Regions from separate parts of the Rahnella sp. JUb53 genome, predicted to be linked through region 3. Evidence: predicted binding sites of a transcription regulator. Region 3 holds the regulator's gene; each other region holds the start of a gene.
The links. The regulator PurR, encoded in region 3, represses purine synthesis genes. The targets are predictions, from matches to a motif close to CANGCAAACGTTTGCNTG.
Positions count from the first base shown of each region.

Region 1: cvpA (colicin V production protein) is a predicted target of PurR. The motif match lies at 1,350-1,367, and genes of this name have one in related genera.
Region 2: serA (phosphoglycerate dehydrogenase) is a predicted target of PurR. The motif match lies at 2,216-2,233, and genes of this name have one in related genera.

Region 1 covers NZ_SLYT01000004.1:500,268-503,553, forward strand. The annotation lists gene purF (amidophosphoribosyltransferase) at 1-759, opposite strand, end outside; gene cvpA (colicin V production protein) at 790-1,281, opposite strand; gene dedD (cell division protein DedD) at 1,631-2,422, opposite strand; gene folC (bifunctional tetrahydrofolate synthase/dihydrofolate synthase) at 2,412-3,286, opposite strand, start outside.
Region 2 covers NZ_SLYT01000003.1:179,923-183,208, reverse strand. The annotation lists gene asr (acid resistance repetitive basic protein Asr) at 42-515, shown strand; gene serA (phosphoglycerate dehydrogenase) at 894-2,132, opposite strand; gene rpiA (ribose-5-phosphate isomerase RpiA) at 2,471-3,133, opposite strand.
Region 3 covers NZ_SLYT01000001.1:328,314-331,599, forward strand. The annotation lists gene punR (DNA-binding transcriptional activator PunR) at 1-747, shown strand, start outside; gene purR (HTH-type transcriptional repressor PurR) at 798-1,823, opposite strand; gene EC840_RS01620 (C40 family peptidase) at 2,423-3,286, opposite strand, start outside.

The DNA of each region.
Region 1 (3,286 bases), on a different contig from region 3:
GCACGGATTGTACTGAGGATTTTCAGCACACATGCGGGTGTAGAGCTGGCCTTTTTCGGTGATGTACACCGCTTCGCCCGGCGCAACGTCACGCAGGAACTCAAAACCTAATGTATCGAGTGCCACACTTTCAGATGCCACCATGTACTCATTACGGCCACCTTCCAGCGTGCGCTTACCGATAACCAGCGGACGGATACCGTGCGGGTCACGGAACGCCAGCATGCCGTGACCGATGATCATCGCCACACAGGCGTAAGCGCCACGGATTTTCAAATTCACCGCGGCAACCGCAGCGAAAATGTTATCGGCTTCCAGCGGGTAATGCTGGAAACGATCCAGTTCACTCGCCAGGATATTGAGCAGAATTTCAGAATCGGAAGTGGTGTTCACATGGCGACGCTGGCCTTCAAAAAGGTTGCTTCGCAATTCGTGAGCATTGGTCAGGTTACCGTTATGCGCAAGAGTGATGCCGAACGGAGAGTTGACGTAAAAAGGTTGAGCTTCTGAAGCGCTGGAACTGCCAGCCGTTGGGTAGCGCACATGGCCAATACCCATGTTGCCCTGTAAGCGTTGCATATGGCGGGCTTCGAAAACATCCTTCACCAGGCCATTCGCTTTCCGTAAACGGAAGTTATTATTGGCATCAATGGTGACGATGCCTGCGGCATCCTGCCCACGGTGTTGTAACACCGTTAACGCGTCATAAATCGACTGGTTTACCGGCATGAAACCGGCGATACCGACAATACCGCACATGTTGTCTTTTCCTCTTCAGCGCTGCCAGAACTAAATATGTTTTGGCAAGAAACTCGACGTGCTCTGCAGGTAGTCAAAGAACCACCTGATGATATAACTGAATTGTGGGATCAACTGGGATTGTTTCCAGTCTTCACTTTGTGAAAAACTGGTGAAGGTATCCAGGAAGAACAGCATCGCAGAGACGATTAACACCCCGCGCAGTGCGCCGAAGCACACACCTAACACCCTGTCAGTGCCGGACAACCCGGTTTTTTCCACCAGTGAACTGATCACATAGTTGACAATTGCACCTACGATCAACGTCGCGATGAACAAGATGGCAATTGCGATCCCGTTTCGAACTAACTCATCTTCGAAACGCGTGAAGTAGATGGCGAGATAAGGGTAATAATGGCTGGCAACAAAGAAGGCGCAAGCCCAGGTTACCAGCGATAAAGCCTCGCGAACAAAACCACGGATCAAACTGACTAAAGCAGAAAATCCGATAACCGCAATAATGACGTAATCAATCCAGACCATTAACTATTCCAGTGTCTAATCCAGTCACGTCTACCCCGGCATCCAGTTCGCGGCGAATTCTAACAGAAAAAGAAAACGTTTGCGTAGGGGAAATCTGCCGGTCAGACAAATTAATAATAGCGATTAAAAAAACCTCAATCGCAGCATAAACCTATAAAAACCCAGCCAGAGGATCTTATAGAAAAAGGGCACAAATCGCTTGTGCCCTCCGTGGTATTTATCATTATCAGAACCAAGCAATTGGAGTTGCAGCAAGGCAGCAAATGAGAGGATCCCGATGAGCTGACATTAGTCAGTGATTCGGGTCCTTGATTGCAGCGAACACAACTGCGGCGTCAAGTGCGCAAAGTCAGTGAGCGCTGTATGCCCGAACCTGCCCACCCAATCCGCTCAGCTGTTGTAACTGAGGCAATGACGCTTCAAGTTTCTGCTTCGATGCATCCGGCCCGACGTACAGACGCGTGATCTGCCCCTGAACCGGCGTTGCTGGCACGGTATAGGCGCGGAAACCGGACAACCGCAGATTGGCCACAATCTCATTGGCTTTCGCGGCGTTCTTCAGCGCACCCAACTGCACAACATACGACTGCCCTGCCGGTGCTTTCTCTTCCGCCGCAGGTTTAGGTTGCTCAACAGGTTTTGGCTGCTCGGCAACCGCTTTAGGCTGTTCAACCGGCTTCGGCTGTTCAACAGGTTTAGGTTTCACCGTCGGTTTTGCTTCCACCATCGGCTTAGGCTCAATCGTTTTCGGCTTCTGCTGAACGGGTTTGACCGGAGCCGGCTGCACCGGTTTTTTCTGCTCAGGCATCGTGGTGACCGGCGGCTGGGATTCCACCGTGGTATTGCCCGGTGCCACATTGCCATGATTTGCGGCGTTGGTGTTGTTGGCGGAACTGTCAGTATTCTGCCCGCCCGTCATGGACTGATCTGCCCCTTCCGGTGGCTGAGCAGGCAGCGATTGTGTGACCGGAGGCACCGAATCCTGTTCCTCAACATCACCCGGTTTTGGCACCAGGGGAATCGACGCAAATTCGTCTTCGTAATGCTTTTTCTTGCCGTCGAGTAAACCGGGCAGAATGATGACGCCCAGCGCCACCAGAATAATGGTCCCGACCAGACGATTTTGAAACTTACTTGCCACTGGTTTTCCCCGTGTCTATAGCATCCATTACGTGAGCTACGGTATGAAACGAGCCGCAGACAATCACAATATCCTGAGGAGCCGCCTCCTGCATAGCCTGTTTCCAGGCAGACTCCACATCATCAAATGGGCGTGCCTGCGGTAAATGTACCGTCAGTTCGGCAACGCTGGCACCACGCGGGCCTTCCAGCGGTGCGCAATACCATTCATCGACCTGAGGCGACAGACAAGCCAGCGTACCGGCAATATCTTTGTCTTTCAACATTCCGACGACGGCGCGCACTTTGCCGCCATTACGTGGCTGTTCAGCCAGGCGTCCGGCCAGATAAGCTGCGGCATGCGGGTTGTGGGCGACATCCAGTATGAGTCGCGGCGACTCACTCACCGTCTGGAAACGCCCCGGCAATGCGGCGCGCTGTAAGCCGCTGCGGAGCGCCGCTTCAGGAACATTCAGACCGGAATAATGCAGTGCGGCCAGCGCGGTGGCCGCATTCGCCAGCGGCACATTAGGCAACGGCAATGCATCCAGAATATTCACTTCTTTACCGGCGTCGAGCGCCACCCAGCGCCAGTATCCTGCATCAGCAGAAAAATGCCAGTTCACATCGCGGCGGTATAAATCAGACTGTTTTTCCTGTGCGACGTCAGCAATGGACTGAGGCATATCCGGCTCACCGACTACCGCAGGTTTACCCGCACGGAAAATTCCGGCCTTTTCGCGACCAATGCTTTCACGGTCAGAACCCAGCCAGTCAGTGTGATCGAGGGCAATACTTGTGACGACAGACACGCTGGCATCAACAATATTGGTCGCATCCAGACGCCCGCCCAGACCGACTTCCAGGATAACCACATCCAGCTTAG
Region 2 (3,286 bases), on a different contig from region 3:
TGGGGTGGACACATAAACCAAAAATTCTTAAGGAATTACACATGAAAAAAGTATTAGCTCTGGTTGTAGCCGCTGCAATGGGCCTGTCTTCAGTTGCTTTCGCTGCTGAAACCACCGCAACTCCAGCACCAGCTGCAACAGCAACTACCGCTGCTCCGGCTCATGCGACCAAACACAAAGCACACAAAAAACCTGTGCAAAAAGCCCAGGCTGCCAAGAAACACAAAAAAGCAGCTAAGAAAGCGCCAGTAGCTCAAAAAGCCCAGGCTGCCAAAAAACACGTGAAACATGCTAAGAAAGCTGCACCAGTAGCTCAGAAAGCCCAGGCTGCTAAAAAACACGTGAAACATGCCAAGAAAGCTGCACCGGTAGCTCAGAAAGCCCAGGCTGCTAAAAAACACGTGAAACATGCCAAGAAAGCTGCTCCGGTAGCTCAGAAAGCTCAGGCTGCTAAAAAACACGTGAAACATGCTAAGAAAGCTGCTCCGGCTGCAAAAGCAACGCCAGCAGCATAAGAAGTAACGAAGAAGTCTTCGTGAGTATTACTGCTCACTCTTATCAAGACTGTTAATTTAACACCCGGCTCGCCGGGTGTTTTTTTCTCCGGTTTTTATTCTGAGGTACTGACAGATGACACTGCGCCGCTACCAGTTTGAAATCACCCTGTCATCATTGATCCTTTGTGGTCTGGTCGCCCTCTCCTTTTACTTCTGAATGCTTTTTACTTCTGAGTGCTTTTTACTTCTGAATGCTTTTTACTTCTGAATGATAAGTCATCCCGGTAAGATCCCCTCCCGACATTCTTCACTTTCCTGATATCCCTTCTTTATTTCTCTGAAACCAGAAAGCAAAAAACCGCCTTTCGGCGGCTTTAATATTTACGACTGATGTAATCAGTACAGCAAACGTGCGCGGATGGTGCCCGGAATGGCCTTCATCAGTTGCAGCGCGGTAGTCAGCGTATTGATATCCGTTTCTGCATCAATTACCACATAACCGATTTCAGGGCTGGTTTGCAGGTACTGCGCAGCAATGTTGATACCCTGTTCCGCAAAAATCTGGTTGATGCTGGTCAGCACACCCGGACGATTTTCGTGGATATGCAGCAGACGGCTGGCTTTCTCGGTATGCGCCGGCAGAGAGGCTTCAGGGAAGTTAACCGCTGACAGCGTTGAACCATTGTCAGAGTACTTCGCCAGTTTGCCTGCGACTTCCAGACCGATACCTTCCTGCGCTTCCATTGTCGAACCGCCGATGTGCGGCGTCAGCAATACGTTGTCGAATTCACACAGCGGAGAATTGAACGGGTCGCTGTTAGTCGCCGGTTCTTCCGGGAAGACGTCGATAGCCGCACCGGAAAGATGTTTGTTACGCAGCGCATTGCACAGCGCAGGAATGTCGATGACCGTACCACGTGAGGCGTTGATCAGCAGTGCGCCCGGCTTCATCTGCGCCAGCTGCACTTCAGAAATCATGTCTTTGGTTCCTGCTGTTTCCGGCACATGCAGCGTGACGACGTCGCTGGTATTGAGCAATTCTTCCAGTGTGGCAATTGGCTGCGCGTTGCCTAAAGGCAGTTTGCTTTCGATGTCATAATAGAAGACACGCATCCCCAGGCTTTCCGCCAGAATCCCCAGCTGCGTACCAATGTGGCCGTAACCGATGATACCCAGACGTTTACCGCGCGCTTCAAACGAGCCGACAGCCAGTTTGTTCCAGATACCGCGGTGCGCCTTGGCGTTAGCTTCAGGAATGCCACGCATCATCAGCAGCATTTCGCCCAGCACCATTTCGGCAACCGAACGGGTATTGGAGAACGGTGCGTTGAAGACCGGAATACCGCGACGGGTCGCCGCTTTCAGATCAACCTGATTGGTCCCGATACAGAAACACCCAACAGCCACCAGTTTTTCGGCTGCCTGGAACACTTCTTCAGTCAGCTGAGTACGCGATCGGAGTCCAACAAAGTGCGCATCACGGATCGATTCTTTCAGCGACTCCGTATCTAAAGCACCTTTGTGAAATTCAATATTGGTGTAGCCCGCGGCGCGGAGTGTATCAACCGCACTTTGGTGGACGCCTTCCACTAACAAAAATTTAATCTTGTCTTTCTCAAGTGATACTTTTGCCATTTCCCGACCCTATATTTTTCTGGCTGAAATCGAACTGCTAGGTGACTGCTCACAGTCAACATAACAAAAAATCCGCCATCATCAATACAAACGATTGCCTGACAGGCAGCAGAAGGCTCACCTCGCCAGAGGGTTTTCAGCATTTCGTGCTGGTTAGATTTTATGGAGCCAGACGTTCAGGAGGAGAATTTCAGGAATGTGACATAAGTCACCAAATTAAGGCTTTTGAAGAAAAGATGATTCAGCCAGAAAATTATCATCTTCATAACATTGTGTTATGACAGGAGTGTGTCTGGCTGCTTTTATCTGAGCAGCCAGATCTTCTGCTTATCGCTGGATTATTTCAGCTTAACAGTTTTAACGCCTTCAGAAGTCCCGACCAGCGCCACGTCAGCACCACGGTTAGCAAACAGGCCGACGGTCACGACACCGGCGATCCCGTTGATCTTATTTTCCAGCGCGATGGCATCCATAATGCTCAGGTTATGCACGTCGAGGATCACGTTGCCGTTGTCGGTCAGGACATTCTGACGGTACTCCGGCAGGCCACCGAGTTTCACCAGTTCACGCGCGACATAAGAGCGGGCCATCGGGATCACTTCTACCGGCAGCGGGAATTTACCCAGCACATCAACCTGCTTGGAAGCATCCACGATACAGATGAATTTTTTGGCAATCGCCGCAATGATTTTTTCGCGGGTCAGCGCTGCACCGCCGCCTTTGATCATCTGCATTGCGCCGTTGATTTCATCCGCGCCATCAACATACACATCCAGCGAGTCCACTTCGTTGCTGTCGAAAACGTGGATGCCTAAGCTTTTCAGTTTTGCGGTAGAGGCGTCTGAGCTGGAAACCGCGCCTTCAATCTGGCCTTTGATGGAACCCAGTGCGTCAATGAAATGTGCGGCGGTAGATCCGGTACCGACACCGACAATGGTGCCCGGCGTGACGTAATCCAGTGCGGCCCAGCCAACTGCTTTTTTCAATTCTTCCTGCGTCATAATGGCTTCTCTGTCTGATAACACGAAAGTGGCGTGAATGATTCGATGTAACGAATAGTGCCGGTGATTATAAAGCATGTCCCGCCAATATGGATAAACATCACCGCAGCCAGATCACACTTATTAAGTGCAATTGTGCAGCAAACACAAAGA
Region 3 (3,286 bases):
CGTGACGTCGTTTTAACGCCAGCGGGCAAAGTTTTCGTGGATGAAGCGCGGGTTCTGATAAAAAAAATGATAGCTACACGACGCCAGTGTCAGCAGGTTGCCAACGGCTGGCGGGGCGAGTTACGTATTGCTGTCGACAGAATTGTTAAACCGGCAAGAACCCGGCGACTGGTGCTGGATTTCTATCGTCATTTTCCTGATACGGAACTGATTATTCATTCCGAAGTGTTTAATGGTGTGTGGGACGCACTGGTTGACGGACGTGCTGATGTGGCAATCGGTGCGACGCGGGCGATACCGGTTGGTGGTCGTTTCAGTTTTCGCGACATGGGGTTTATGGACTGGCACTGCGTGGTCAGCCCGCAGCATCCGCTGGCGCAGTTACCGGGTGCGCTCAGTGATGACCAGCTCAGGCCTTATCCCGCATTGTGTCTTGAAGATACCTCGCGGACGTTGCCCAAGCGTGATACCTGGACGCTTGATAACCAGCGGCGTCTGGTTGTGCCGGACTGGACCTGCGCGCTTGAATGTCTGAGTGAAGGTTTATGCGTAGGAATGATGCCGGTACATCGCGTGAGCCACCACATTGAACAGCAGACATTGCAGGTTCTGGCGCTGGAGAATACCTTCCCTGACAGCCCATGTTGCCTGACGTGGGACCAGAGCAATCCGTCACCTTCACTGGCGTGGTTGCTGGAATATATGGGTGATACAGAAACGATGAACCGTGAATGGCTGCGGGACTGAGAAATTAAACGCCTGCAAAAGCAGGCGTTATGTAAGATTAAAGGCAAGCATTAACGGCGATAGTCGCGGTACGGGCCATCGGCCACCGAACGACGTTCAACCAGTTTCGGATGCACCTCGATGGTCTGTGATTCTTCACGTTTGCTGACGATGCGGTCGAGCAACATAGTAAAGGCCATCTCACCCAACCGTTCTTTCGGCTGATGCACGGTCGTCAGTGCCGGAGAGAAGTACCGCGCATTACGCACGTTATCGTAACCAATCACCGAAATATCCTGCGGGACGCGCAATCCGAGCTCATCAGCGGCGCAAATTGCGCCCATTGCCATGACATCGCCCCCGCAGAAGACGGCGGTGGGGCGTTGTTTCTGCATCAGAATCTTATGCATCGCCTGATAACCTGACTCCGGCTCGAAATCGCCCTGAACCACCCATTCTTCGCGAAGCGGGATATTGGCTTCCGTCAGCGCTTTGACAAAACCCTGGAAACGACCGCCGCCGGTGTTACGCGCCAGCTGTCCCGGGATCACGCCAATATCACGATGCCCGCGTTCGATCAGATAGCGTCCGGCCATATAACCGCCTTCGAAAGCATTATCGATAATGCTGTCGGTGAAGTTTTTACGCGCTTCGCCCCAGTCCATCACCACCATCGGAATCGAACGATACTCTTCAAGCATATTGAGTAATTCGTCAGGGTATTCCGCGCACATGACCAGCAGACCATCGACGCGTTTTTGCGCCAGCATCTGCAGATAGGCCTGTTGTTTTTCCAGATTGTTGTGCGAGTTACACAAGATCAGCGTATAGCCTTTGGAGAAGCAGCTGTTCTCGACGGCTTCAATCACCTCGGCAAAATAGGGCGCTTCACTGGAGGTTGCCAGCAGACCAATCGTCTTGGTGTTATTCACTTTAAGACTACGGGCTACGGCGCTCGGAGAATAATGTAGCTCTTTAATGGCAAGCAGCACCGCTTCCCTGGTTTCTTCGGCGACGAAACGTGTTTTATTGATGACGTGCGACACGGTTGTAGTGGAAACGCCAGCGCGCTTTGCGACATCTTTAATCGTTGCCATGTAAAGAATGACTCCTGAACTTCCGTGCTTCAGCACGTTAGCATTATGTTAATCGTTTGCTTGCGTTGATTACACTGCGGACATCTAAAAGGGCAGTGTAATCATTGGGTGGATTCTTCAGAATGAGGCGTGAAATGCTCTCGGGTGAAATCGACCGGCACACAGGCGTGTTAACCGACAATTTTCTCTTATAATGCATGAAAGTGGAAGTAAAATTGTCATGTTCACATTTTCATTCAGCAGAGGATTTTAAAAGTGAATTATGCGAAAATGCGTTGGCACACATTTAGTGTGGCTAAAAGAAACGCCACAACTTGATCCGAAAGGGGGTTTGATGGACAGCAACCTGAAATTATCGTTGATCACCACGGTATGCGCTTTGCTCATGATTATCGCTTTCAGCTTCACGGCAGTGATGAACTAATCTGGCAGTGAGACAGTAGTGAGACGCAACAAAAAAGGGCGATACCTTTCACAGGAATCGCCCTTTTCAATTTTACGCAGTGACCGTTACCGCCGATACTCTTCCCTGCAGAAACTCTTCGTTAAGTGCTATTCAATGGCTGATTAGCGAAACCTCAGACTTAACGAATTGTTTATTATCGGATTGTTTTTGGGGTCATCACCCGACGTGCGCCAACATAGTGGTCTTGCCAGTAATCGTCGCCCAGTGAGGTGATTTTGATGTCTTCACCGGTTCTTGGCGACTGGATGAATTTGCCGTTGCCAACATAAACACCCACATGATCCGCTGCGCCGCGGTTGTTGATTCTGAAGAACACCAGATCACCGCTTTCAAGTTCGCCACGTTTCACCGGCGCTGCATCGCGCAGGTGGTACATCTCGTTTGCCGTGCGCGGCATTTTAATGCGGATCAAATCTTTGTAAGCGTAATAGACCAGACCGCTGCAATCAAAACCGGTATTCGGAGAAGTTCCTCCCCAGCGATAAGGTTTGCCGACCTGGTGCATCAGCTTAGTCATCGCCGTTTGTTGTGCATGCTGATAGCGTTTTTTATGTGTCGCACTCAGCGTAATAGGTTTGGTGTCTTCTTCGCGTAACTTCTTGCCTTTGCGGTGTCGGCCATACGCTTCTTTCTTGCTGATTTTTTCACTGCTGTTTTTGGCAAGCGCTCGTGATTTAGTGGCTTTATCTGTCTTTTTCTCGGCCCGCGTTGTCCTGAGTGTTTTTTCTTTTTTGCTTTCGGCCCGGGTCGTTTTTACGCTTTTCTCAGAAGTTGTCTTGCGTTTGACCAGTTCGGTGCTGCTGACCTTCTTCGATTTTGATGCTTTTTCCTGAGTCTTTTTCTCTGTCACCGGTGCGACTTTTGTTTTTTTACTGGTTTTCGCCGCCACTGTCTTTCGCTTTCGCCGTTCTTCCGGCGTCACGGAATTAACATGACTCTTCCGCTGATCGGCAGAGACGCGGGTCTGTGGCGATGCATGAGCCATATTAAGAAACAG